DNA from 3 places in the Solibacillus sp. FSL R7-0682 genome. Region 1 is predicted to be linked to each of the others. Evidence: predicted binding sites of a transcription regulator. Region 1 holds the regulator's gene; each other region holds the start of a gene.
What was found. The regulator LexA, encoded in region 1, represses DNA repair genes until DNA is damaged. The targets are predictions, from matches to a motif close to CGAACATATGTTCG.
Positions count from the first base shown of each region.

Region 2: recA (recombinase RecA) is a predicted target of LexA. The motif match lies at 3,792-3,805, and genes of this name have one in related genera.
Region 3: MKZ17_RS17605 (Y-family DNA polymerase) is a predicted target of LexA. The motif match lies at 2,799-2,812, and genes of this name have one in related genera.

Region 1 covers NZ_JBBOUI010000001.1:1,401,394-1,409,687, forward strand. The annotation lists gene MKZ17_RS07025 (methionine gamma-lyase family protein) at 1-509, shown strand, start outside; gene MKZ17_RS07030 (MerR family transcriptional regulator) at 717-1,097, shown strand; gene glnA (type I glutamate--ammonia ligase) at 1,235-2,569, shown strand; gene MKZ17_RS07040 (DNA alkylation repair protein) at 2,668-3,375, shown strand; gene MKZ17_RS07045 (5' nucleotidase, NT5C type) at 3,458-4,000, shown strand; gene MKZ17_RS07050 (gamma-glutamyl-gamma-aminobutyrate hydrolase family protein) at 4,235-4,930, shown strand; gene lexA (transcriptional repressor LexA) at 5,012-5,635, opposite strand; gene yneA (cell division suppressor protein YneA) at 5,801-6,148, shown strand; gene MKZ17_RS07065 (YneB family resolvase-like protein) at 6,135-6,791, shown strand; gene MKZ17_RS07070 (DUF896 domain-containing protein) at 6,858-7,094, shown strand; gene tkt (transketolase) at 7,266-8,294, shown strand, end outside.
Region 2 covers NZ_JBBOUI010000001.1:2,913,723-2,922,016, forward strand. The annotation lists gene MKZ17_RS14815 (tyrosine-protein phosphatase) at 1-356, opposite strand, end outside; gene rny (ribonuclease Y) at 695-2,248, opposite strand; gene recA (recombinase RecA) at 2,648-3,712, opposite strand; gene MKZ17_RS14830 (competence/damage-inducible protein A) at 3,882-5,135, opposite strand; gene pgsA (CDP-diacylglycerol--glycerol-3-phosphate 3-phosphatidyltransferase) at 5,234-5,812, opposite strand; gene MKZ17_RS14840 (helix-turn-helix domain-containing protein) at 5,860-6,759, opposite strand; gene MKZ17_RS14845 (DUF3388 domain-containing protein) at 6,818-7,624, opposite strand; gene MKZ17_RS14850 (DUF3243 domain-containing protein) at 7,893-8,147, opposite strand; gene ymfI (elongation factor P 5-aminopentanone reductase) at 8,192-8,294, opposite strand, start outside.
Region 3 covers NZ_JBBOUI010000001.1:3,500,452-3,508,745, forward strand. The annotation lists gene MKZ17_RS17595 (L-threonine 3-dehydrogenase) at 1-876, opposite strand, end outside; gene MKZ17_RS17600 (YolD-like family protein) at 1,184-1,507, opposite strand; gene MKZ17_RS17605 (Y-family DNA polymerase) at 1,520-2,773, opposite strand; gene MKZ17_RS17610 (hypothetical protein) at 2,942-3,493, shown strand; gene MKZ17_RS17615 (carbon-nitrogen family hydrolase) at 3,559-4,350, opposite strand; gene MKZ17_RS17620 (pyridoxal phosphate-dependent aminotransferase) at 4,553-5,743, shown strand; gene MKZ17_RS17625 (glycine C-acetyltransferase) at 5,839-7,029, opposite strand; gene MKZ17_RS17630 (YczE/YyaS/YitT family protein) at 7,107-7,724, opposite strand; gene ybaK (Cys-tRNA(Pro) deacylase) at 7,744-8,226, opposite strand.

The DNA.
Region 1 (8,294 bases):
CTGGACGCGCGGATTTAGTTGAAAAATGTGCTTATCGTATGACTTCACCAGGCATTGGTGCTGAAGCTGGTGCTAGCTTAAATACGCTAGCTGACTTTTATCAAGGCTTCTTTATGGCACCACATGTTGTTGCACAAAGCTTAAAGGGTGCCATTTTTACTTCGGCAATGCTAGAAGAAATCGGCATGACAACATCGCCACATTACACGGACATTCGTACGGATTTAATTCAGTCAGTGTCGTTCCAAACCGCAGAACAAATGGTAGCCTTTTGTCGAGAAATTCAAGCAGCATCACCGATTAATGCGCATTTCGCACCAGAGCCAGCCTATATGCCAGGCTATGAGGATGATGTTATTATGGCAGCAGGTACATTCGTACAAGGATCTAGCATCGAATTAACAGCAGATGGTCCGATACGTCCACCATACACGGCATTTGTTCAAGGTGGATTAACCTATGAACACGTAAAATATGCGATTTGCTCAGCAGTACAGAAGTTAAAATAGTTTTTCTATAGTCGCTCAACGAATTGGGCGACTTTTTGTATACTAAAATCAAGTAAAGTTTAATGTATCGAATTAATTTGTATTTTCAGATCATTCTCTCCATTTGGTGTAGATTTTCTGTTTCATACACGTTATGTTAGTTTTTCTTACATAGAATTGACAATGTAAGTTACAGGTCGTATTATATTTGCAAGGGAGGTGAATTAAATGAGTAGTGAGATTCGACGTTCAATGCCATTATTATCCATTAGCATTGTTATGCAATTAACAGATTTAACAGCAAGACAAATACGTTATTACGAAGAACATGATTTAATTCAGCCACACCGTACAGAAGGAAATCGACGGATGTTCTCGCTAAATGATGTCGATAAGTTATTAGAAATAAAAGATATGTTAGAGCAAGGGGTTAACATGGCAGGTATTAAAAAAGTATTTGCAATGAAAAATGACCCTGCGATGAAAGAAAACGGTAAAGAAATTTCAGATGCAGAATTACGAAAAATTTTACGAGAAGAAATGCGACAAGCACAGCGTATGCAAAAATCTTCTATTAGGCAAGGGGATTTATCACGTTTCTATCAATAAAAACAACGTGTAAATTATATAGTGAACTTTAATCAGTCATTAGGGGTTCACCCGCAACTGATTATTAGTCTTCACCAATGGAGTCATTTAAATAATCGATTTAATCGGTACTGAACAAATTTAGGAGTGTGGATATAGTGGGTAAATACACAAAAGAAGACATTAAAAGCCTTGTACAAGAACATGAAGTAAAATTTATTCGTTTACAGTTTACTGACATTTTAGGAACAATTAAAAACGTTGAAATTCCTGTAAGTCAGCTAGACAAAGCGTTGGACAACAAAATGATGTTTGACGGATCTTCAATCGAAGGTTTTGTTCGTATTGAAGAATCAGATATGTACTTATATCCTGACTACGATTCATTTATGGTATTCCCATGGACTGCAGAAAAAGGGAAAGTAGCACGATTTATTTGTGATATTTACAATCCAGACGGAACGCCATTCGCTGGTGACCCACGTAACAACTTAAAGCGTGTATTAAAAGAAATGCAAGAGTTAGGTTTTACAAACTTTAACTTAGGACCAGAGCCAGAGTTTTTCTTATTCAAACTCGATGCAAAAGGTGAACCAACGTTAGAAGTAAATGACAATGGAGGTTACTTCGACTTAGCACCAACGGACTTAGGTGAAAACTGCCGTCGTGATATCGTTTTAGAGCTTGAAGAAATGGGCTTTGAAATTGAAGCTTCGCACCACGAGGTAGCACCTGGTCAACACGAAATTGACTTTAAATATGCAGATGCGATTACAGCTTGTGACAACATCCAAACATTTAAATTAGTTGTTAAAACAATTGCACGTAAGCATGGATTACATGCTACATTCATGCCAAAACCTTTATTTGGTGAAGCTGGATCAGGAATGCACTTTAACGTTTCTTTATTTAAAGAAAAAGTAAATGCATTCTATGATGAATCTACAGAGCTAGGCTTATCTGAAACAGCAATGCAGTTTATGGCAGGTGTATTAGCGCACGTTCAAGGCTTTACGGCGATTACAAACCCAACTGTAAACTCTTATAAACGTTTAGTACCTGGTTATGAAGCACCTTGTTATGTTGCCTGGTCTGCTCAAAACCGTTCACCACTAATTCGTATTCCATCTTCTCGCGGTATTTCTACTCGTGTAGAGGTACGTTCAGTGGACCCGTCAGCAAATCCTTATTTAGCAATGGCTGTAATTTTAGAAGCCGGTCTTGAAGGTATCCGTAAAGGGTTGACACCTCCACCTGCAATCAACCGCAACATTTATGTGATGAGTGAAGAAGAGCGTAAATCTAATGGAATTGATAATTTACCAGCAGCTTTAGATGATGCTTTAGCTTTACTTGCTAAGGATGAAGTTGTGCAAGCAGCTTTAGGTGAGCACATTTACGCAAACTTTAAGGAAGCAAAAGAAATCGAGTTCGACATGTACCGTTCAACAGTACACCAATGGGAACGCGACCAATATATGAAAATGTATTAATTCATAGAATTAAAGTGTTAGGGCCACGGTGCTCTAACGCTTTTTTTTGTCGTTAAAAAAATATACAATAGAACTGATAATTTAAAGGGGTGTATGCAATGGAGTTTCAAACAGTTATGCACGAGCTAGAGGCATTAGGCAAAGAGCGTTCGAAAAAAATGTATATGTCAAATGGAGCGAAAGAACCGGTTTATGGTGTTGCGACAGGTGCAATGAAGCCGATTGCGAAAAAAATTAAAATTAATCAAGAGCTAGCAGAACAGCTATATGCAACTGGAAATTATGATGCAATGTATTTTGCTGGCATTATTGCTGATCCACAAGCGATGACTGAAGAGGATTATAATCGTTGGATTGATACTGCATATTTCTACATGATTTCTGATTACATTGTCGCGGTGACTTTGGCGGAGTCTGACATTGCACAGCAAGTTTCAGATAATTGGATATCAAGTGGTGATGAACTGAAAATGTCAGCTGGTTGGAGCTGTTATTGTTGGCTATTAGGGAGCCGAAAAGACCATGAATTTTCCAGAGAGAAACTACTTGCTATGCTGGAGTTGGTGAAAAATACGATTCATGATGCACCAGAGCGAACGAAAGTATCGATGAATAATTTTGTCGTTACAGTAGGGGTATCTTATGTACCATTGCATAAGGAAGCATTAGAAATTGCACAAGCAATTGGAGGTATTGAAATAAAGCGAGAAACTAAAAAGCCATCTCAATTGAATGCCTATGAGTCAATTCAAAAGCAAGTTGAAAAAGATCGTATTGGCTTTAAACGAAAATATGTCAGATGTTAAAAATGTAAAATTTCATGCATTCCCTTGTTTCATCGTATGGAGTTGATTAAACTAAAAATAAGAAACGAAGAGGGGGCTTATGATGAAAAAAAGTATTGCGATTGATATGGACCAAGTATTAGCAAACTTTTACAAAAAACTGAGAATGACATACAACGAAAATTTCGGTACAAATTTTACAGATGAAGAATTTTTATTAACAACACAGCGTGATTTACCAAGAGAAGACGCTAAAAAATTGTTCGCAATTTTAAATGAACCGGACTATTTTAGAGATTTAGAAGTATTGGATATGGATGCAATCGAGGTTATACAAGAGCTACAAGAGCATTATGAAATCTATATTGCAACAGCAGCGATGGATGTTCCTGGTTCATTTAATGCAAAATATGATTGGCTCATGAAGTATTTACCGTTTTTAAAAAGACAAAACATTGTATTCTGTGGAAATAAAGCGGTTATACATACCGATTATTTAATCGATGATAGCCCTAATCAATTAGCTGCCTTTAAAGGTACTGGTTTACTTTATGGAATGCCATATAATGCAACAACAGAAGGGTTTATTCGTGTGAATAACTGGCAGGAAATTAGAAGCTATTTTCTTAAAGCGTTAGTAGTTTAATTCGGAGGATGAATTGTCATTTGTGCAATTCATCCTTTTTTTGATAAAGGAAATCCCACGTATACTGACCTACAATGACCTTTACTTTATTGCGCGGGAAATGTCGAATATAAAAAAATTGTGACGATGATAATTTATTTCGTAGTTCTAGTAATTTGCAGTAAGATGATAGTATAATTTGAATAGTCCGAAAAATATTTTAGGCGATTACTAGTAGCTGAGAGGGTGGTTCAAATGAAACCAGTTATCGGGTTAACGATGTATGATACTAACAAAAAATTAGATATTAATAATGCGTATTTGCACTCTATAGAACTAGCGGGAGGAATCCCAATCTGTATTCCCAATGCAACGGAAGATACAGTTGAGGAATTATTATCAAGGGTTGACGGTTTATTATTAATTGGTGGTGAGGATATAGATCCATATTTATTTGGAGAAGAACCACATCCGAAAATTGGCCCGGTTGTAAGGAAACGTGATGATAGTGATCTTCTATTAATGAACTATGCCTTTAAAAAGCAAATGCCGATATTAGGTGTATGTCGTGGGCAACAAGTAATGAATGTAGCTTTTGGAGGCACTATTATTCAAGATATTCCTTCCCAGGTTGAAAGCCCACTTTTACATAAACAACCATCAAAGCGTGGTGAGCTAGCACATAGTGTGGAGGTGTTAACACCAAAGTTTAAAGAAATCTTTGGCGATAATACGTTCCGAGTTAATACGTTCCACCATCAATCAATAGGAAAGTTAGGCGAAGGTCTTAAACTATCAGCTGTTGCTAAAGATGGGGTTATTGAAGGAATTGAGCATGAGGCGCATCCGTATTGTATATCTGTACAATGGCACCCTGAGGAATTAGCACCAAACGGAGATGTTTATGCACAACGCTTGTTTAAAAGCTTTGTAGATGCTTGTAAGCAGTAATTATAGGGTTCTAAGTAGAAAGTATAACCAAAATAATAGGGCGTATCTGAAAGTAATTCTTTTCAGATACGCCCTGTTTTATTAATGAACGTTACGATATAAACCAACGACTTTCCCTAAAATCGTTACTTGATTAACTATAATTGGCTCCATTGAGCTATTTTCAGGTTGTAAACGGAAGTACGTTTTTTCCTTATAGAAACGCTTTACAGTTGCTTCATCATCTTCTGTCATGGCAACGACTATTTCACCGTTATTTGCTGTTGAACATTTCTTAACGATAACATAATCACCATCTAAAATTCCCGCTTCAATCATGGATTCTCCCATAATTTCCAACATGAATAATTCGTCTTCTGAAGAGCCATATGTATCTGGCAGAGGGAAGTATTCTTGAATATCTTCGATTGCAGAAATCGGTAAACCAGCTGTAACTTTCCCGATTAATGGTACGTGAATTACACCTTGCTTTGGAACGGTAACATCTTCTTGCTCTAAAATTTCGATCGCACGTGGCTTTGTTGGGTCACGACGTATAAGCCCTTTACTTTCTAAACGAGCTAAATGCCCATGGACAGTTGAACTTGAAGCTAATCCAACAGCCTCACCAATTTCTCGAACAGATGGTGGATAGCCTTTTGCACGAACTTCCTCTTTTATAAAAGCTAGAATTGCTTGTTGTCGCTTTGAAATTTTTGATGTCAACTTACTCACCTCTTTATATACAATGATATTTTTTATTACGTTCAGTATAGCAGTATGCGAACAAAAATGCAAACATAGGTTCGAAAACATGTTGACAAAAACATATGTTCGTATTAATATGAGAACAAACATTCCGAACATATATTCGAAAAGGGGTAAATCAAAATGAAAAAAATCCAGTTAAATAGCTTTGTATCAATGTTTTTATTATTTTCATTTATTTTAGTTGCACTTATTTATATTAAAGATGAAAAAATTGAATTATACGAACAGATTACAATTGAGCAAGGTGATACATTATGGTCGTTAGCCGAGCAATATAGTGGTAAAATGACTAAACATGATTGGGTTCATGCAGTAATAAGGGATAATGCATTACATAGTGAAGATGTGATCAGTGGACAAGTATTAGCAGTTCCTGTTGAAAAAAATTCAGCATATATTGCTGAACGAAATGAACCGTCTCATGTACAATCTATAAAAGTAGCGAGAGAAGATAATGAATCAAAGTAAAGCAGCACTCTATTGTCGTGTCAGTACTGAAAAGAACACGCAAGAAACATCATTAGTACGTCAACAAGAAGAATTAACAAAATACGCAAAATCATTTGGCTTTCAAGAGCTTGCAGTATTTAAAGATCAAAGTAGTGGCTTTGATGTCGATCGAGATGGCTTATTAGACATGCTTGATTACATGAAGGAGCAACAAATAAAAGTTTTATTTGTACAGGATGAAACACGTTTAGGGCGTGGTAATGCACGTATGGCGGTTTTACATCTTATTCAAAAATATGAAGCAACGGTATACTCATTAAATGATGCTGGACCACTTGCCTTGAACGAAATGGATACAATGCTGCTTGAGATTTTGGCTATTGTAGAGGAATATCAGCGTCGGATGCATAACGCAAAAATTCGTCGGGGCATGCGTCGAGCGGTGGAAAATGGTTACATGCCACAAAACAATTTAAAAAACCGAGGCAACATTGAAGGGCGCGAACGGAAAGATGTACCTGTTGAAGAAATTGTTCAATTACGTCAAAAAGGGTTAACGTTTGCAGAAATCGCCACAACCCTTTCAGGACTAGGAATACAAATTAGCAAGGCAACCGTTCATCGAAGATATATTGAATATATGGACCGACTTGAAGAGTAAACACTTGCACTTCAAGTCGTTTTTTCATACCTTTGTATTATTGTAATAATGAAAGGTGAGAACGATATGTTATCGAAAGAAAAAATCGCTCGAATTAACGAGTTATCAAAATTAGCAAAAGAAGGTAAACTGACAGAGGAACAGGCGAAGGAGCGTACAGCACTTCGTAAAGAGTATTTAGATGTATTCCGCTCGACAATGCGCGATACAATTGAGCACGTTAAAGTGGTTGATGAAGAAGGTAATGATGTTACACCAGAAAAATTAAAGCAAATTAAAGAACAAAAAAAATTCATTAATTAACATTAATTTTAATTAATATGACATATTTATCATTAAGTATGTCATATTTCTGAAACGTTTAGAGAAATGATTGTTTTCTTCATCAATTTTGTCTAAACTGTAAGATGAAGAAAAGTGAAATTTTATACTGTTTATTTCACAAATATATAGTTCGAGAAAGGATGTCACATAATGACACAACAGATGGATCAGCAAGCAATTAACGCAATCCGTACACTATCAATCGATGCAATCGAGAAAGCCAATTCTGGTCACCCAGGCTTACCAATGGGTGCTGCTCCAATGGCCTATACGTTATGGACAAAACAACTACGACATAATCCACAAAATCCAAAATGGTTTAACCGTGACCGCTTCGTATTATCGGCAGGACACGGCTCTATGCTTTTATATAGCTTACTTCACTTAGGTGGTTACGGTTTAGAGATGGAAGAAATTAAAAACTTCCGTCAATGGGATTCTTTAACACCAGGACATCCTGAATTTGGTCACACAGTTGGGGTAGAAGCAACAACAGGTCCACTTGGCCAAGGTATCGCGATGACAGTTGGAATGGCAATGGCGGAACGTCACTTAGCGGCGACATACAACAAGCCTGGCTTAGACATTGTCGATCACTACACATTTGCACTTTGTGGAGACGGTGACTTAATGGAAGGTGTTGCTGCAGAAGCCATTTCTCTAGCAGGTCACTTAAAATTAGATAAGTTAATTGTGTTATATGATTCAAATGATATTTCACTTGATGGTGATTTAGAAAAGTCATTCTCAGAAAACATCCAAAAACGTTTTGAATCTTACGGATGGAACTACTTAAAAGTTGCAGACGGTACAGATATTACAGCTATTAATAAAGCAATCGAAACAGCAAAACAAAATACAGGTGGTCCAACAATAATTGAAGTAAAAACAGTAATTGGTTTTGGTTCTCCTAACAAATCTGGTAAAGCAGACTCTCACGGTTCACCACTTGGTGCTGAAGAAGCCGTATTAACAAAAGCAGCTTATGCTTGGGAGCATGAGCCATTCCACGTGCCGGCTGAAGTATATGACACATTTAAAGCGGCAGCTGATGTACAAGGTGTTCAAGCCGAAGCAGCTTGGAATGAAATTTTTGAGAGCTATAAAGCAGAATACCCAGAGCTTGCTGAACAATTTGTCAACGCAATGGAAAATAAATTACCAGCAGACTTTGCTTCA
Region 2 (8,294 bases), 1.5 Mb from region 1:
ACGGTATAATTTGGTACTGTATAAGATGGTAATTCTAACAAAATATAATTCGATTCAGCTAATGTATGGCATTTCCCAGCTTTCACTAGATGTAAAATATGTTCTGATAATCTTACTTCATGTCCTTTATGAAGAGTTAAGGGAATACCTCTTTCAATTAATAGATTTTGTAAGTAATTTAATTGATTTTTTACTGTTTCATAATCCACATGATATAGAGGATGATTGCTGTGAGACGTAGCAATCATCTCTGTAATACCTTCATTTGATGCCTGTTCCAATAGCTTTATAGCTTCCTCCAAATTTTCTGGACCGTCATCAACAGCCCATAAAATATGTGAATGAATATCAACCATCTCTATCCCCCATAAAAAGTATAATTATTTCATATTCTTTATGCATTAAAGTAACTACTTTAAGATTAAAACTTATTTCTCATTATTTTACTTTAATATATAATCTCATATGTAAACCTTTAAGTATGTAGAATTCAAAACTAGCTATTTTAAACATGCTGCTCAAAACGACTATTGGATATATGCATTTATAAGTTTTAAGTCTTTATAGTAGTATTAAGTATCTACAGAAAGCATAGAAAAAACCCCCGATTTCCAGGTCATTTCTATTTTGAGATATTCTCTCATCCTAGAAATGCCCTTTATCGGGGGTTATGTCACATTTGTTATTTCATCTGTTATTTCGCGTATTCCACTGCGCGTGTTTCACGAATGACTGTTACTTTAATGTGACCAGGGTAGTCTAACTCTTCTTCAATACGTTTTCGTATATCACGAGCTAAACGATGCGATGCAAGATCATCAATTTTTTCTGGTTGAACAATAATACGTACTTCACGACCTGCTTGAATTGCAAATGATTTTTCGACACCGTCATAGCTTTCAGAAATCTCTTCTAGCTTTTCTAAACGGCGAATATAGTTTTCAAGTGTTTCACTACGCGCACCTGGACGAGCTGCTGATAGTGCGTCAGCTGCTGCAACAAGTACGGCAATAACTGAAGTTGCTTCTGCATCACCATGGTGAGATGCAATCGAATTAATAACAACTGGGTGTTCTTTATACTTCGTTGCAAGCTCCACTCCGATTTCAACGTGGCTTCCTTCTACTTCATGATCAATCGCTTTACCGATGTCATGTAATAAACCTGCTCGGCGTGCTAATGTTACGTCTTCACCCAATTCTGCAGCAAGTAAACCAGCTAAATGAGCAACTTCAATTGAGTGCTTTAATACATTTTGTCCATAGCTTGTACGATATTTCATACGGCCAAGGATTTTCATTAAGTCTGGGTGTAAGTTATGAATACCTACTTCAAACGTAGTTTGCTCTCCCGTTTCACGGATTTGTTCATCCACTTCACGACGAGATTTTTCGACCATTTCTTCAATTCGTGCTGGGTGAATTCGGCCATCTTGAACTAATTTTTCTAATGCAAGACGCGCTGTTTCACGACGAATTGGATCAAATCCAGATAGAATAACTGCTTCAGGAGTATCATCGATAATTAAATCAATACCTGTAAGTGTTTCCAGTGTGCGAATATTTCGACCTTCACGCCCAATGATGCGACCTTTCATTTCATCATTCGGTAAGTTTACAACCGACACTGTTGTTTCTGCAACATGGTCAGCTGCAAAACGTTGCAATGCCAATGATAAAATTTCGCGCGCTTTTTTATCTGACTCTTCTTTCGCACGTGTTTCTGCTTCCTTCGTCATAACCGAAATATCTGTTGTCAGTTCATTTTCAACTTCTTCCAGAATGATTTCCTTTGCCTCTTCACGTGTTAGAGCTGCAATGCGCTCAAGTTCTGTCTTTGCACTTGCAACAAGTTCTTCCACTTTGCTTTCCATCTGTTCAATATGCTGTTGTCTGCTTGTAAGAGCTTCTTCCTTACGCTCTAAGCTTGTCTCTCTTTTGTTCAGAGCATCATCCTTGCGATCAAGATTTTCTTCTCTTTGCAATAAACGGTTCTCTTGTTTCTGAAGTTCTCCACGACGTTCACGAATGTCATTTTCTGCTTCAGTACGAAATTTGTGAGTTTCATCCTTTGCTTCAAGTAGTGCCTCTTTTTTCAGAGCATCTGCTTCGCGTTTCGCTTCTTCCACGATTTGTTCCGCAACATGCTTTGCACCAGTTACTTTTGACTCATTCACTTTTTTCATGTAGAAATAGATAACAGCGACACCGACAGCGAATCCTAGCAAAGCAGGGAGTATTGATTCCATCATAGTGTTCTCCTCCTATGCCAATGTGTCTGATGTTCTTCTAATCGGCCAAATATGTTCGTTACGAGGAACATACTGCCTATTTCATTTCAAAATTTAGAAATTATACATGTTAATTGTATAGTTCCAATTTAGGTATGTCAAGAATAGCCATGTATACTAGGGTTTTTATGTATTATGACCCGTCTATTTATTTCTAACCTAAACAAATTAAGTTATTAATTAAATAAAAGTAGCGCTTTTTCTAATAAATTTACCACTTTATACCTAAAAATTACGAGTCTATTTTAAGCTTAATATTGGAAAGGAAACTAAATTTAAATATTGAGCTACGTTACATTATGGAAAAATTCCATTTTAAAAAAAGCCCAAATGGAAAGTTCCACTTGGGTCGATGTATTATTTTTCGTCTTCTCCGAATAACTCTAGCTCTTCTTCACTTTCTTGATGATCGTGAGCACCAATTGTGTAACCCATTTCACCAATTCCGAAGTGCTGACGAATTTTCTCTGCAATTTCATCTCGAATTGCCGGATTTTCCTTTAAGAATTGCTTCACGTTTTCACGACCTTGTCCAATACGATCGTTATTATACGAATACCATGAACCACTTTTTTGAATAATATCTAAATCTGCACCGATATCGACGATTTCACCTTCTTTTGAAATCCCTTCACCGTACATAATATCAACTTCAGCTGTACGGAATGGTGGCGCAACCTTATTTTTTACTACTTTAATTTTTGTTTTATTCCCTACAATGTCTGTACCTTGTTTAATTGCTTCACCTTTACGCACTTCTAAACGAATAGAAGAATAGAACTTTAATGCACGTCCACCTGTAGTTGTTTCTGGGTTACCGAACATGACACCAATTTTTTCACGTACTTGGTTAATGAAGATTGCAAGTGTATTTGATTTATTAATAACACCCGATAATTTACGAAGCGCTTGAGACATTAAACGCGCTTGTAGACCCATATGTGAGTCACCCATCTCGCCTTCAATCTCTGCTTTTGGTACTAGCGCTGCTACTGAGTCAATTACGATTACGTCGATTGCACCTGAACGTACTAAAGCTTCCGCAATTTCAAGCGCCTGTTCACCTGTATCAGGTTGCGCTAATAATAGCTCATCAATATTAACGCCTAATTTTTGAGCATAAACTGGATCCAGTGCGTGCTCCGCATCGATAAATGCGGCTGTACCACCATTTGCTTGAATTTCTGCAATCGCATGTAATGTAACTGTCGTCTTACCAGAAGACTCTGGGCCGTAGATTTCCACAATACGTCCACGTGGATACCCGCCTACACCTAATGCAGCATCAATTGCAATTGAACCAGATGAAGATGTTTCCATTTTACGGTCCGTATTTTCACCTAGCTTCATTACTGAACCTTTACCAAATTGTTTTTCTATTTGTTTTAACGCCATATCTAACGCTGCTTTACGATCGCTCAAACTATTTCCTCCTTAAGAAAAAGCTTTTTTATTTATGTCTCTATTATACTTGCTAATGAGATAACATTCAAGAAAAAAGCGAACATATTTTCGGTTTTATTTATTTTTTTCTAAATTCACCTATTTTCAAAGCCAAAATGCCATTATCGCGAAAAATCTAAAACAATTTTTACTTTTTAAAACCACTCTTCATCAATTCACGCATTAAATAACTAAATGTAAATTTGACTGCACGTAATCGATTCGTATTTCGTGAACCTGATAAATGTAAACAGTAAGTTTTTGGGCTTTGTTGTCCGATACAAATACCAATCCAAACTGTGCCAGCTGGTTGGTCCCCATGACTTGTAGGACCTGCTGCACCAGTTAACCCAACTCCAATATCCGTATTAAAATTTTTACGTACTCGAAGAGCCATTTCACCCGCGCATTCACTACTCACTACACTATGCTCCTGTAAGAGCTCCTTACATATTCCAAGCTGTTCAATTTTTGTCTGCTCTGTGTACGTAACAACCCCACCAATTAGTGCTTGTCCAACACCTGAAATTTCAGCTAACTCGGATTGGAAAAGACCAGCAGTTAAGCTTTCAGCTGCGGAAATGGTTAAATTACGTTCAATAAGCATTTCTACTAGTTTAGATGCAAGGGAATCGTCATTATCTCCATAATGGTATTCTCCAACGAGCGCTAAAATCTCTTGTTTTTTTGTATTGATTAGTTGCATTGCCTGGTGTTCATCTGGCGATTTCGCTGTAATTCTCAACGTAACTTCACCATCTGAAGCAAGTGGTGCAACAGTAGGGTTTGTTTGCTCATCTAAAATATGTTGTATACGGTCTTCTAACTCGGCTTCTCCGATACCATAAAAGCGTAAAACATGCGATAAAATTACACCACCATCATTTAATACTGCAGCCAATTTTGGCTTCGCTTCGTATTGGAACATCGGCTCCAGTTCTTTTGGAGGCCCAGGTAATAATATATAAATTCGCTCGTTCGCTTTGAAAAACATTCCCGGAGCCATTCCGTGATGATTTGCAAGCACATCACAGTCTTCAATGACAAGTGCCTGCTTTCGATTATTTTCCGTCATCGGTCGTTCACGTTTTGCAAAAAACTCTTCAATCGAAAAAAGTGCCGTTTTATCGAAGATAAGTGCTCTATTTAAATGCTGGGCAATTGTTTCTTTCGTCAAATCATCTTTCGTAGGACCAAGCCCTCCAGAAAAGATAATAACATCTGCCCGTTGCTCTGCAATCGTAATTGCATCTATTAAACGGCTACGATTGTCCCCAACTACTGTATGGTAATAAACATTGATACCAAGCTCTGACAGTTGACTCGAAATAAACTTTGCATTCGTGTTCGCGATTTGTCCAAGTAGTAGTTCCGAGCCAACTGCAATTATTTCTGCATTCATATATAGCCATCCTCCTCTGAAATATTCCCAATGTCACTATCTAAATTCAAATAAAACTAGGCAAGAAAGCTCCTACCTAGTTTGATTGAACACTTATATTATTTTGACTCAAGTAATACACGTCGATTGATATAGAAATAATCCCAACCAGACCATAATGTAAAGAATAATGCTACGTAAAGCATGATCGTGTCGAATGGAATACCTACTAACGTAAAAATCGTATTGTGTAAAATCAGTGCAGAAATTGCCACGATTTGTGTCCAAGTTTTAATTTTACCTAATTGGTTCGCAGCGACTACTTCACCTTGACCAGCCAAAATTAAGCGTAGACCGGTTACCGCAAATTCACGAGAAATAATTAAAATAACGATCCATGCAGGCGCTAAGCCCATTTCTACCAACATAATGAATGCAGCAGAAACAAGTAGCTTATCTGCTAGAGGGTCTAAAAATTTCCCTAAATTTGTTACTAAATTGTACTTCCGTGCATAATAGCCGTCTACCCAGTCCGTTGCCGAAGCGAAAATAAAAATTAGTGCTCCAACAAAGTAGTTCACTTGCATTTCAGCACCAAATAGTGTGATATTACCCCAGCCAAAATCAAACATCATTACAATCACAAATAATGGAATTAAAAGTATGCGTGAGACTGTAATCTTATTTGGAATGTTCATTTGTTAACACCTTTCATTTGAAAGAAAATAGTCACCTTTGCAGATGACTACTCTCCTTGTTGTTCTTTCACCAATTTTAAAATAATATTTTGAGAAACACGATCTTGTGCGTACACTAATTCTACATCATTTACGTATACTTTTGCCACTTTTGAATTTCCTAAACGAATTCGTGCATAACCATTTGCCGTAGAATCATGTTCTACAATTTGTCCAGCTTTATATACTGTTGCCGTAACTTGCTCTTGACGTTGCTCGTTACGAATCCCCACCCATGTGTCACCTGAAACTTCTACACGAATATTTAATGTTTCTGTTCCCGTCACTTCATAGGTTGTATTTTCCCCATCAATGACTCCTTGACTAATTGATTGTGTCACAACAGGTTTTTCTTCAATAGGAGGTTCTACCGGTTCAGTTGGCTCTTCTTCATCCGCATCATCATCCGTTACTACTGGCTTATTAGGTTGGCTAGAATTTGGATTTTTTTCATATTCAATCGGCTTATTTCCTTCATCTACTTCATCTCGGATACTCCCGATTTTTTGTAAGTATAAAGTTGAAATAACCACGATAATAACGATCGCAAATAAAGCAACGATTAGCTTCGGCATAGCCTCCATCATCTTACTATTTGAGGAGCTTGCCATTTTACGACGACTAGGGCTCTTTGTAAATGATTGAGCCACTTCCTCCTTTTGCACTTCTGGGACATCTTTACGATATTCTGTTAAAACTTGATCAGCATCTAAGCCTACTGCCTCTGCATATTGCTTTATAAAAGCTCGCACATAAAACGAACCTGGCATAATTGAATAATTTCCTTCTTCAATACCAATCAAATATCTTTTTTGAATTTTTGTAATTTCTTGTAAATCATCTAAACTATAACCTTTTGCTAATCTCGCTTCCTTTAGGCGAGCTCCTAACTCTGTCAAAAAAAACACCTACTTTTAATATATTCAATTATTTGTTTCAAAGAATCGTTTTGAAACTTGCATTCGATCAAAAATCAAAACCACCGAATCCACCATATCCCCCATAGTTATCAGAATTTGATAACCTATTATTCTTTTCAATAATTTCATAAGTGATTTGTTCGTCTGGATCATGACGTAATTCAATTATATAATCGAAGTCTTCTATTTTATAGGGTGAATGCTGAACAAATAGATCGGGATGTTCAATCACTTTTATTGTTGGCATGCCCATCATTTCTCTTACAAGTTGTTGATGACGCTCATCATTGGATTGACGTGTAACAGCTCCGTCTAAAATAAATATATTATTACTATTAAATTCGTCACCCATTAGCGAGTTTCGAACAGTCTGCTTGATCATTGTTGAGGAAAGAAAAATCCAACGTTTGTTTGCACAAACACTCGCCGCAACTATTGATTCTGTCTTCCCTACACGAGGCATTCCACGTATTCCAATTAATTTGTTGCCCTCTTTTTTAAATAGCTCGGCCATAAAATCAACTAAAATACCTAATTCATCTCGAACGAATCGAAATGTGTTTTTTTCATCCGCATCTTTTGGGATGTAATGTCCATGGCGAACTGCTAAACGGTCTCTTAATTTTGGCTCGCGAAATCTCGTAACATTAATATTTTCCATCGTCGATACTATAGATATAAAACGTTGGATGGATTCTTCATTGTCTGTGGATAATAACATCCCCCGACGTTCTTCATCTACACCGTTGATTGATACAATATTAACACGAAGCATACCAAGTAATGAAGCAATATCCCCAAGCAAGCCAGGTCGGTTTACTTGAATCTCGTATTCAAAATACCATTCGCCCATCATTATCTGTCCCCTCATATTAGAAACGTATTTATTTCTTATATGTTCCATGATAGCTGATTTTACAAGCAATGAAAAGTTAGAATACATCGTTTTTCTCATATTTTCAATAAAAATATTCAGAAATAATTTCATCTTGGGTAATTAACCATTTTTTACCTATAATTTGTGCTTATGTTGTATTTTTTTCGTTTTTATAAATAACAAAAAAGATGTCGCTCTCATTTAGAGAGTGACATCTTTAGTGACATATTTCTTGTGAACAAAATTAATGTGTTTTATTTTGTACAAGTTTCATGACACAACTTGCAATTGCTTGTTTTTCATCTTTTTCGGCTACTGCCCATAAATCAGAAAGAACACGCTCTTGCTCATTTTGAGGGTCAACGTTTTTTGCTAAGTACTCCCCGATTTGAACAGCTGCTTTTTCAATCACCTTGCCTGGCATACCACTGTCCTTTGCATCAGTTACTTGTTGACCTAAAAAGTTTGTCCATTGTTCCCAGTTTTGTAGGATACCCATATCTTCCCCTCCTCTCGCACAATTAGTATGTGCGAAAGCAGTAATTATATGTACCAACCACCATTAACTCGAATAATTTGTCCGGTTACATAATCTGCATGGCCACTCACATAAAACGACACCATATTTGCAATGTCACGTGGCTCT
Region 3 (8,294 bases), 2.1 Mb from region 1:
TGCTTTAAAGCCCCACTCTTCCATTGCTGCTGAAGAATCGATAGCATTTGGCCAGCTGTTGGCAATTGCTTGGCGAACCGGATCTACGTTGTAATCCATCGTAAAGGTTGGAATATGCTTTTGAATTTCTGCTGCGATTTGAGATGGCTCAAAGCTCATTGCTGAAATGTTGAAGGCATTACGGTGCACTAATTTGTCCGGATTTGCCTCCATTAAATCAACAATTGCTTGTAAGGCATCTGGCATATACATCATATCCATATACGTACCTTCTGCAATATACGATGTGTAGCGACCTTCTTCAATTGCTTTATAATAAATATCTACTGCATAATCCGTCGTACCACCACCAGGAGGCGTTACATACGAAATTAAGCCTGGGAAACGCACGCCGCGTGTATCAACGCCAAAGCGTGTGTAATAGTAATCACATAATAATTCACCGGCTACTTTATTTACCCCATACATTGTTGTTGGGCGTTGTAGCGTATCTTGAGGCGTATTGTCCTTTGGTGTTGAAGGACCAAAAGCACCGATTGAGCTCGGTGTAAAAAACTGCATGTTTAATTCACGCGCCACTTCTAGTGCGTTCATTAAACCACCCATATTTAAATTCCAGGCAAACACTGGATTTTTTTCTGCTGTTGCTGATAGTAATGCGGCCATGTGAATCATTGTGTCCGCGCCAAATTCATGTGCTAATGCATGCATACGCTTGCCATCTGTCACATCTAATACTTCAAACGGTCCTACATGTTGATCAATTTTACGAATATCTGTTGCCAACACATTGTCCACGCCATACGTTTGACGTAATTTTTCTACTAATTCCGAACCAATCTGACCTAAAGCACCGGTCACCATAATTTTTTCCACACTAATACCCCCTCTATCAATCGAAAGATACATTTTTGTGCTTTTTTTGCACTGAGCGATGTCCTTTCCGATGTCGATAAAAAGTTACACCTTCTAATCGACCGAAACAAATGTCCTCTGTAAAAACACAGATAAAACCTACAAAGCATTCATTTAAAAAGCTTTTGACGTCGTTTATTATATGGTGTTCTTTTATAAAATACAATATTTTATAAATATTCTTTTTCAGTGATACATTTGTACGCGTGAAATATTCGAATAGCGGTATTTTTCTTACAATTGGTATTTTTTAGATGTTATAAGTCCATTATTCTCCTTCAATTGACGTCTCGCAAATCATATCCAAGGAAAATTTTTGTCCGTTTTCAAGCTGAATGGATTGATCATATGGATTCATTTTTTGAATAATACCCGATACATTATAAATAGATGTTTGTTCCCAAACTTTCAACTGAATCATACAACGTTCTTTATAAGAACGCTGCAAATGGACATTCATCTGCTCAAGCTGGGCTTCATCTAATTGCGGCTTCTCGACAAAACGATCCTCTCCCTGCCATTCCCTTAACAGTTGCACATGCTCAGGTAGCATCATTGCCGTCCATTTAATTGTTCCTCGGTCTCTATTCATCCTATTCACTCCTTACTGTTTATGTCCACCTAATAATGTCGCTCGGCTAATGGCTGTGCCTGCATCCGTGTAGGAAACCGCACGTAGTAACGAGGTTGAGCCAAAACGTTTACGTAAATGATCCATCGTTTCCCCCAGCTTTCGATTACGCCATCTTGTTTCATCAAAAAAACTTAATTGCATTGAGTACTCACTTTCAATATTACTTAATGTCACTGTTAGCTTGCGAGCAGGGCGTTCAGCATAAAATTCATCTAACAGTTCTGTGCAGACTTTATAAATTTTAAGGGTGTCGTTAGTCGGCTCATCAATTGTACGTGAGCGGTGAAAACCTCCCCCAAAGGCATCCTTACTATAACTAAGGCCAAGTGAAATCGTACGCCCAATTTTCTTCGCTTCACGGGCACGTCTTGCTACATCCTCACACATTTCTAAGAGCACGACTAAAATTTCCTGTCGACTTCTATAATCACGCATCAGCATTTGCCCTTTGCCAAAGCTAATTTGCCCCTGCAAAATGGGTGCACCAATTGTTGAATAATCAACGCCCCATGCATGATAGTAAAGCTGGTTTCCCATTACGCCGAAACGTTGCTCTAATAGCTTAAGATCGGTATGTGCCAAATCATAGACGCTATAAATCCCCATATGATGGAGTGTTTTTTCCGTGCGGCGTCCAATCCCCCACATATCTGATAATGGCGACAGTGGCCAAAGCTTTGTCGGAACATCCTCGTACGTCCATTTCGCAAATCCTGTCTTTTTCGCTTCGATATCAAGGGCCAGTTTTGCCATGAGCATATTGGGTCCGAAGCCTACTGCGCTTGGAATTTCAAATTGCCGGTAAATACAATCTTGGATATAGGCAGCGGTTTGCTCAGGTGAACCCCATAGTTTTTCAGTACCTGTTAAATCAATAAAACTTTCATCGACGCTATACACATGGATTGCCTCTTTTGGCACAAATTCATTTAGCAGTCGTGTAATTTCCATCGACATGCGTACGAATAGTGACATACGTGGTTCAAACAGGCGAATATCAGGATGCGGTGGAATTTCGTAAAGCCGCGATCCTGTTCGAATATTAAAGCGCTTTTTCATCGGTGGGGATGCGGCGAGTACGACACTTCCCTTTTGCTGAAAATTACCGACAATCGCAATTGGCACCTCCATCACATTTAAATTCTCAACAGAGGCAATACAGCTTGCATAAAAGCTCCTCATATCAATACAAATCATTGAACGTTGGGGCGCTTTTTCATACATTCTTGGCATCTCCCTTTTAATTAATCGAACATTTGTTCTTATTTTAAAATGAGACATGTGAGACCGCAAGTGGAAAGTGATGGGAATAGAATGGATTAGCAAGAAATAAAGTGGTAATTTAAGGGGCATTTAAAAATTCAGTGTTAAATTGGTAAATGGAGGGATTTTATGAGGGGAATCTTACTGTTTCTTGTTCTATGTTTAACGTTAATGGCGTGCTCTAATGAAAAAGAAGTGACTGGCGATATTTTATCGAATGTAGCGGAATTTAACTTTCAGCAATCCTTTGATTTAAAAGATGAAAAAACAATTAGTATGTTTGTAGAAGTTTATGAGTATGGAAAATTTAAGGACAATAAATATTTATCTTTTAGCAATAACTATAATGGCAAGGGTGCCATTCAATTTTCTCTCTTTAGGCAAAACTTTACACCGGAATTATTTTTAATAGGCGCCATTCAAGATAAAAAAAACATCCTTTCAGAAAAACGATTTCTCGATAGTCCGAAATTGGGATTAATATTTAAGGCAGCGAAAAATAAGGTCATTACTCAAACGGGCGAATATCGTCTCGGAATGTATGGTTCTGTACCCGAGGTGGATGCCACTACCTATATTACCCCATTACATTTAACGGTTGAAAAGAGAAACGATTTTATTGAGGCCTATGAAAAATTCCCGATTATTTATGTCGTTGTTGTTGCTGTGCGTGATATTTAATTTAGCCTATCTAATACAACAAATGGTAGGCAATCATCTTGATTCTGCCTACCATTTTTAACGCTTTAATCTTTTACTACTGTTGCATATAAATTTGGACGACGGTCTTCGTATACTGGGATGCGACCTCGAACTTCATCGACATTTGAAAAGTCAACATCGATAATCGCTAATTCTTCATCCTCTGCACCAGTCCAAAGCACCTCACCCCACGGTCCAATAATCATAGATTGGCCGTTGAAGTTTTCGACTTTACGCGCAATACGGTTTACGGCAACAACAAAGCATTGGTTTTCAATCGCACGTGCCTGTAATAATGTTTTCCAGTGATCGATGCGAGGTGTTGGCCATTGCGCTGGAATGAATAACACTTTTGCACCATCTAACGCATGCGAGCGAAGCCATTCTGGGAAGCGAATATCATAGCAAATAACGCCCCCTGCTTCTAGATCATCTAACGTAAAACGATTCATTGTATCGCCTGATTCCAAATAGAGATGTTCATCCATTAAGCGGAATAAGTGAACTTTACTATATTCACCAACGAGCTCTCCGTCTCGATTATACGTATACATCGTATTGTAAAACTTGTCGTCACGCTTAACAGATACTGAGCCACCAACGATATGAACTGCCAATTCTTGTGCTAATGCGCTTAAGAACGCTTTCGTACGTTCACCATTTACATCTGCTAGCTCTTCTAATTTTTCCAATGCATAGCCCGTATTCCACATTTCCGGTAGTACAACAATTTCTGCGCCACCTGCTACTGCCTCACGAATAAATTTTTCTGCACGCGCGTAGTTTTCATCTACTTTGCCAAAGCCTACATTTAATTGAATACAACCGATTTTCATTCAATGACACCGCCTTTACATTTTTCCACTCTATTTTCCTATATTATGTCTTCTTATTCTATTATTTTTGTCTAACTTGTCATTCATCGTTATTATTCTAACATTTTCTAATCCATTACGCCTTAAGTTATCATAATTTTCACTTTACTTAAACCTACAAAAGGAATAAGATTAATTTCATATTATAAAGAAGGTGAACAACATGGAATTTTCAAAAAAACTACAGCAGCTACCGCCACAATTTTTTGCAGCACTTGTGAATAAAGTGAACGCAGCACTTGCGCAAGGACGTGATGTCATTAATTTAGGACAAGGTAACCCGGACCAGCCCACTCCCAATCATATTGTCGAAGCACTACAGCAAGCCGCTATCAATCCCCAAACACATAAATATTCGCCTTTTCGTGGCATCACAGAGCTCCGTCAAGCAGCAGCGGATTTTTATAAGCGGGAATACGATGTCGATATTGATCCAAACACAGAAGTGGCTATCCTTGGTGGGACAAAGGTTGGCTTAGTGGAGCTTCCTCTTGCCGTACTGAATCCAGGTGACTATATGCTATTACCTGATCCGGGTTATCCAGATTATTTATCAGGTGCTGCATTGGCCGATGTAAAGTTTGATACGATGCCGCTTGTTGCAGAAAAAGGATTTTTACCGGACTATAATGCACTCGCTCCAGAAGTAATTGAGCGTGCGAAACTGATGTATTTAAACTACCCAAATAACCCGACTGGTGGTACTGCAACGTTGGAATTTTTTGAGCAAACGGTTCAATTTGCTAAAGACAATAATATCGCAGTTGCCCATGATTTCGCTTATGGTGCAATCGGCTTTGATGGTAAGCGTCCAGTGAGCTTCTTACAGGCAACGGGGGCAAAGGATATTGGGATCGAATTTTATACACTGTCCAAATCTTACAACATGGCAGGCTGGCGCATCGGCTTTGCGGTAGGTAATGCAAAGATGGTTGAAGCGATTAATCTCATCCAAGATCACCTATTTTGTAGTCAGTTCCCTGCTGTTCAACATGCCGCTGCCGCTGCATTAAATGAAGAACAAACTTGTGTGGAGGAATTGCGAGCACGCTATGAACGTCGTCGCAATGTACTCGTCACAGAGGCTCATAAAATTGGCTGGAATATTGAAGCACCAAAGGGCTCGTTTTTTGCGTGGTTAAGAGTTCCCGACGGCTATACGAGCGAGCAGTTTGCGGATCTTTTACTAGAGAAAGCCGATATTGCCGTAGCAGCAGGAAATGGCTTTGGTGAATATGGGGAAGGCTATATTCGCGTCGGCTTATTAGTGGAAGAAGAACGCTTACGCGAGGCGATGCAGCGCGTGAAAAATTTAAGCATATTTGTAACGACCTCTGCGCCATCAATAAAATAAAGGCAATTTTCTCTTTTTGTGGGAATTTCAAATTTACGTTAAAGTAGATAAAAATAGGCACATCGCAATCTAAAGATTCGATGTGCCTTTTATCATTATTGAATTACGCCTAATTCGCGCCCAACTTTTTCATAAATCGCCAATGCGTCATCAAGCATTTCCTTTGTATGTGCCGCTGTTGGCATATTGCGCACACGACCTGTTCCCTTTGGTACAGTTGGGAAGACAATTGCTTTTGCATAGACCCCCTCTTCGATTAAACGTTTAGAGAAAGTTTGCGTCAGCTTCTCATCACCAATAATACATGGCGTAATTGGTGTTTCGGACTCACCAATATTAAAGCCAAGTTTCGCTAGACCTTCTTTTAAGTAACGGCCGTTTTCCCATAATTGATCATGTAATTCTGTTGATTCCATAATTATTTCAACCGCGCGTGTAATCGCAGCAACATCACCTGGTGGTAACGCTGTCGAGAATAGGAATGGACGAGATCGAACCTTTAACCAATCGATTAAATTCTTCTTACCCGCTACATAACCACCGACAACACCAATGGCTTTTGATAATGTACCAATTTGGAAGTCAATTTCGTTTTGTAGGCCAAAGTGCTTCACTGTCCCTGCACCTTTACCTGTTACACCAGAACCGTGGGCATCATCTACATACGTAATTAAATCGAATTCCTTTGCGATTTCTACAATTTCAGGGAGCTTTGCGATATCCCCATCCATCGAGAAAACACCATCTGTTATGACCATCACTTTATTATATAGTCCAGATTCCTTTGCTTCCTTTGCTTTTGCACGTAAATCCTCCATATCCGCATGCGCGAAAGGAATAATTTTTGCCTTTGATAAACGGCATCCGTCAATGATAGATGCATGATTTAATGCATCCGATAAAATCGCGTCATTTTTATCCATCACGGCTGAAATTGCCGCCATATTACAATTGAAGCCAGATTGATAGCTGATTGCAGCTTCTGTACCTTTAAATTTCGCTAATGTTTGCTCTAATTTTACGTGTAAATCTAGTGTTCCGTTAATCGTACGAACAGCACCTGCACCGACTCCGTAAGTTTCGATTGTTTTTTGTGCTATTTGCTTTAGCTCCTCATTCGTTGCTAAGCCTAAATAGTTGTTTGAAGACAAATTCACAAGTTGCTTGCCTCCAACTTGAATGATTGGACCATTTGCGCCTTCTACTGGATCAATTTCGTTGTACAAACCTTGCGCGCGTAATGCATCTAAGTTTTCATTTAAAAAGGTATTTAATACGTTTGACATGCTCGTTCATCCTTTCAATTTCAAGGTTAGCCCCATTGTAGCATACAATTTCGTAGGCAAAAAAATTTTCCAAACGCTTATGTAAGAGGTTCACCAATAATTTGTTCCAATTTCCCTTTAAAATAAAATAGAGACGGCTGGATCACATAGCCTGTTCCAAGTGCTAAAAGGATTGTTCCTAAGCCAACAGGGCCTCCAAGTATCCACCCAGTGATACCGGCAACCACTTCCATCACCATACGACCTGTTTTTACAGAATAACCTTTGCTGGCAATAATCATCATTACCGTATCCCGGGGACCAGCGCCCAAACTTGCTGCAATATAAAGTCCACAACCAATACTCATCACAAAAAATCCAGCGATGAAATAAGCAATCTCCCAGAAAAAGATTGTTGCATTTGGTAATAGCCAGTTGAAAATATCAATAAATGTTCCAATTAATAGCATATTTAGCCACGTTGCAAGCTTCGGCCAACGCTTCAAATAAATCGATGTGACACAAATAATAAAGAGGCCCATTAAAATCGACCATGTACCAATCGTTAATCCAAATTGCTTAAATAAGCCTATATGAAGTACATCCCAAGGGCTCGTCCCAACGATATTCCCTTTAATCGTCATTGTAACCCCAAGAGACATTACGATGAGCCCGGCAAAAAAACTTCCCCATTGCCATTTAAATTTTTTTGACACGACAATCCTTCTTTCTTCATTACACAATCGATACAAATTGTGCATTTGCTGCTTTTGCTAAATCTTTCGGTGAGAGCTTCATTTGCAAACCGATTTTGCCTGCGCTCACAATCATATAATCGAGCGCTTCGGCTGCTGCTTCAATCAATGTTGGAAACGGCTTTTTAATGCCAATAGGCGAACAACCACCGCGCACATAACCCGTCAATCCTAGTAATTCTTTTACCGGAATCATTTCAACCTTTTTTTCACCAACAGCCTTTGCTGCTGCCTTCAAGTTAAGCTCCGCTGCAACAGGAATAACAAATACAAAAAACTTCCCTTTGCCAGCTGTTGCAACTAACGTTTTATACACATACTCGACAGGCTGACCAATTTTGTTGGCGACGGTAACCCCATCTACTGCAGCACCTTCCTCCGTTGTATATTCAAATACATCGTGGGCAATTTTTTGTTGTTCAATAAAGCGGATGGCATTTGTTTTCGCTTGCTTCTTCGCCAAAACGTTCACTCCCATTTCTATCAGCTTTGTAATCAGTATAGCAAAAATGTCATTTCTGAAAAGTGTCG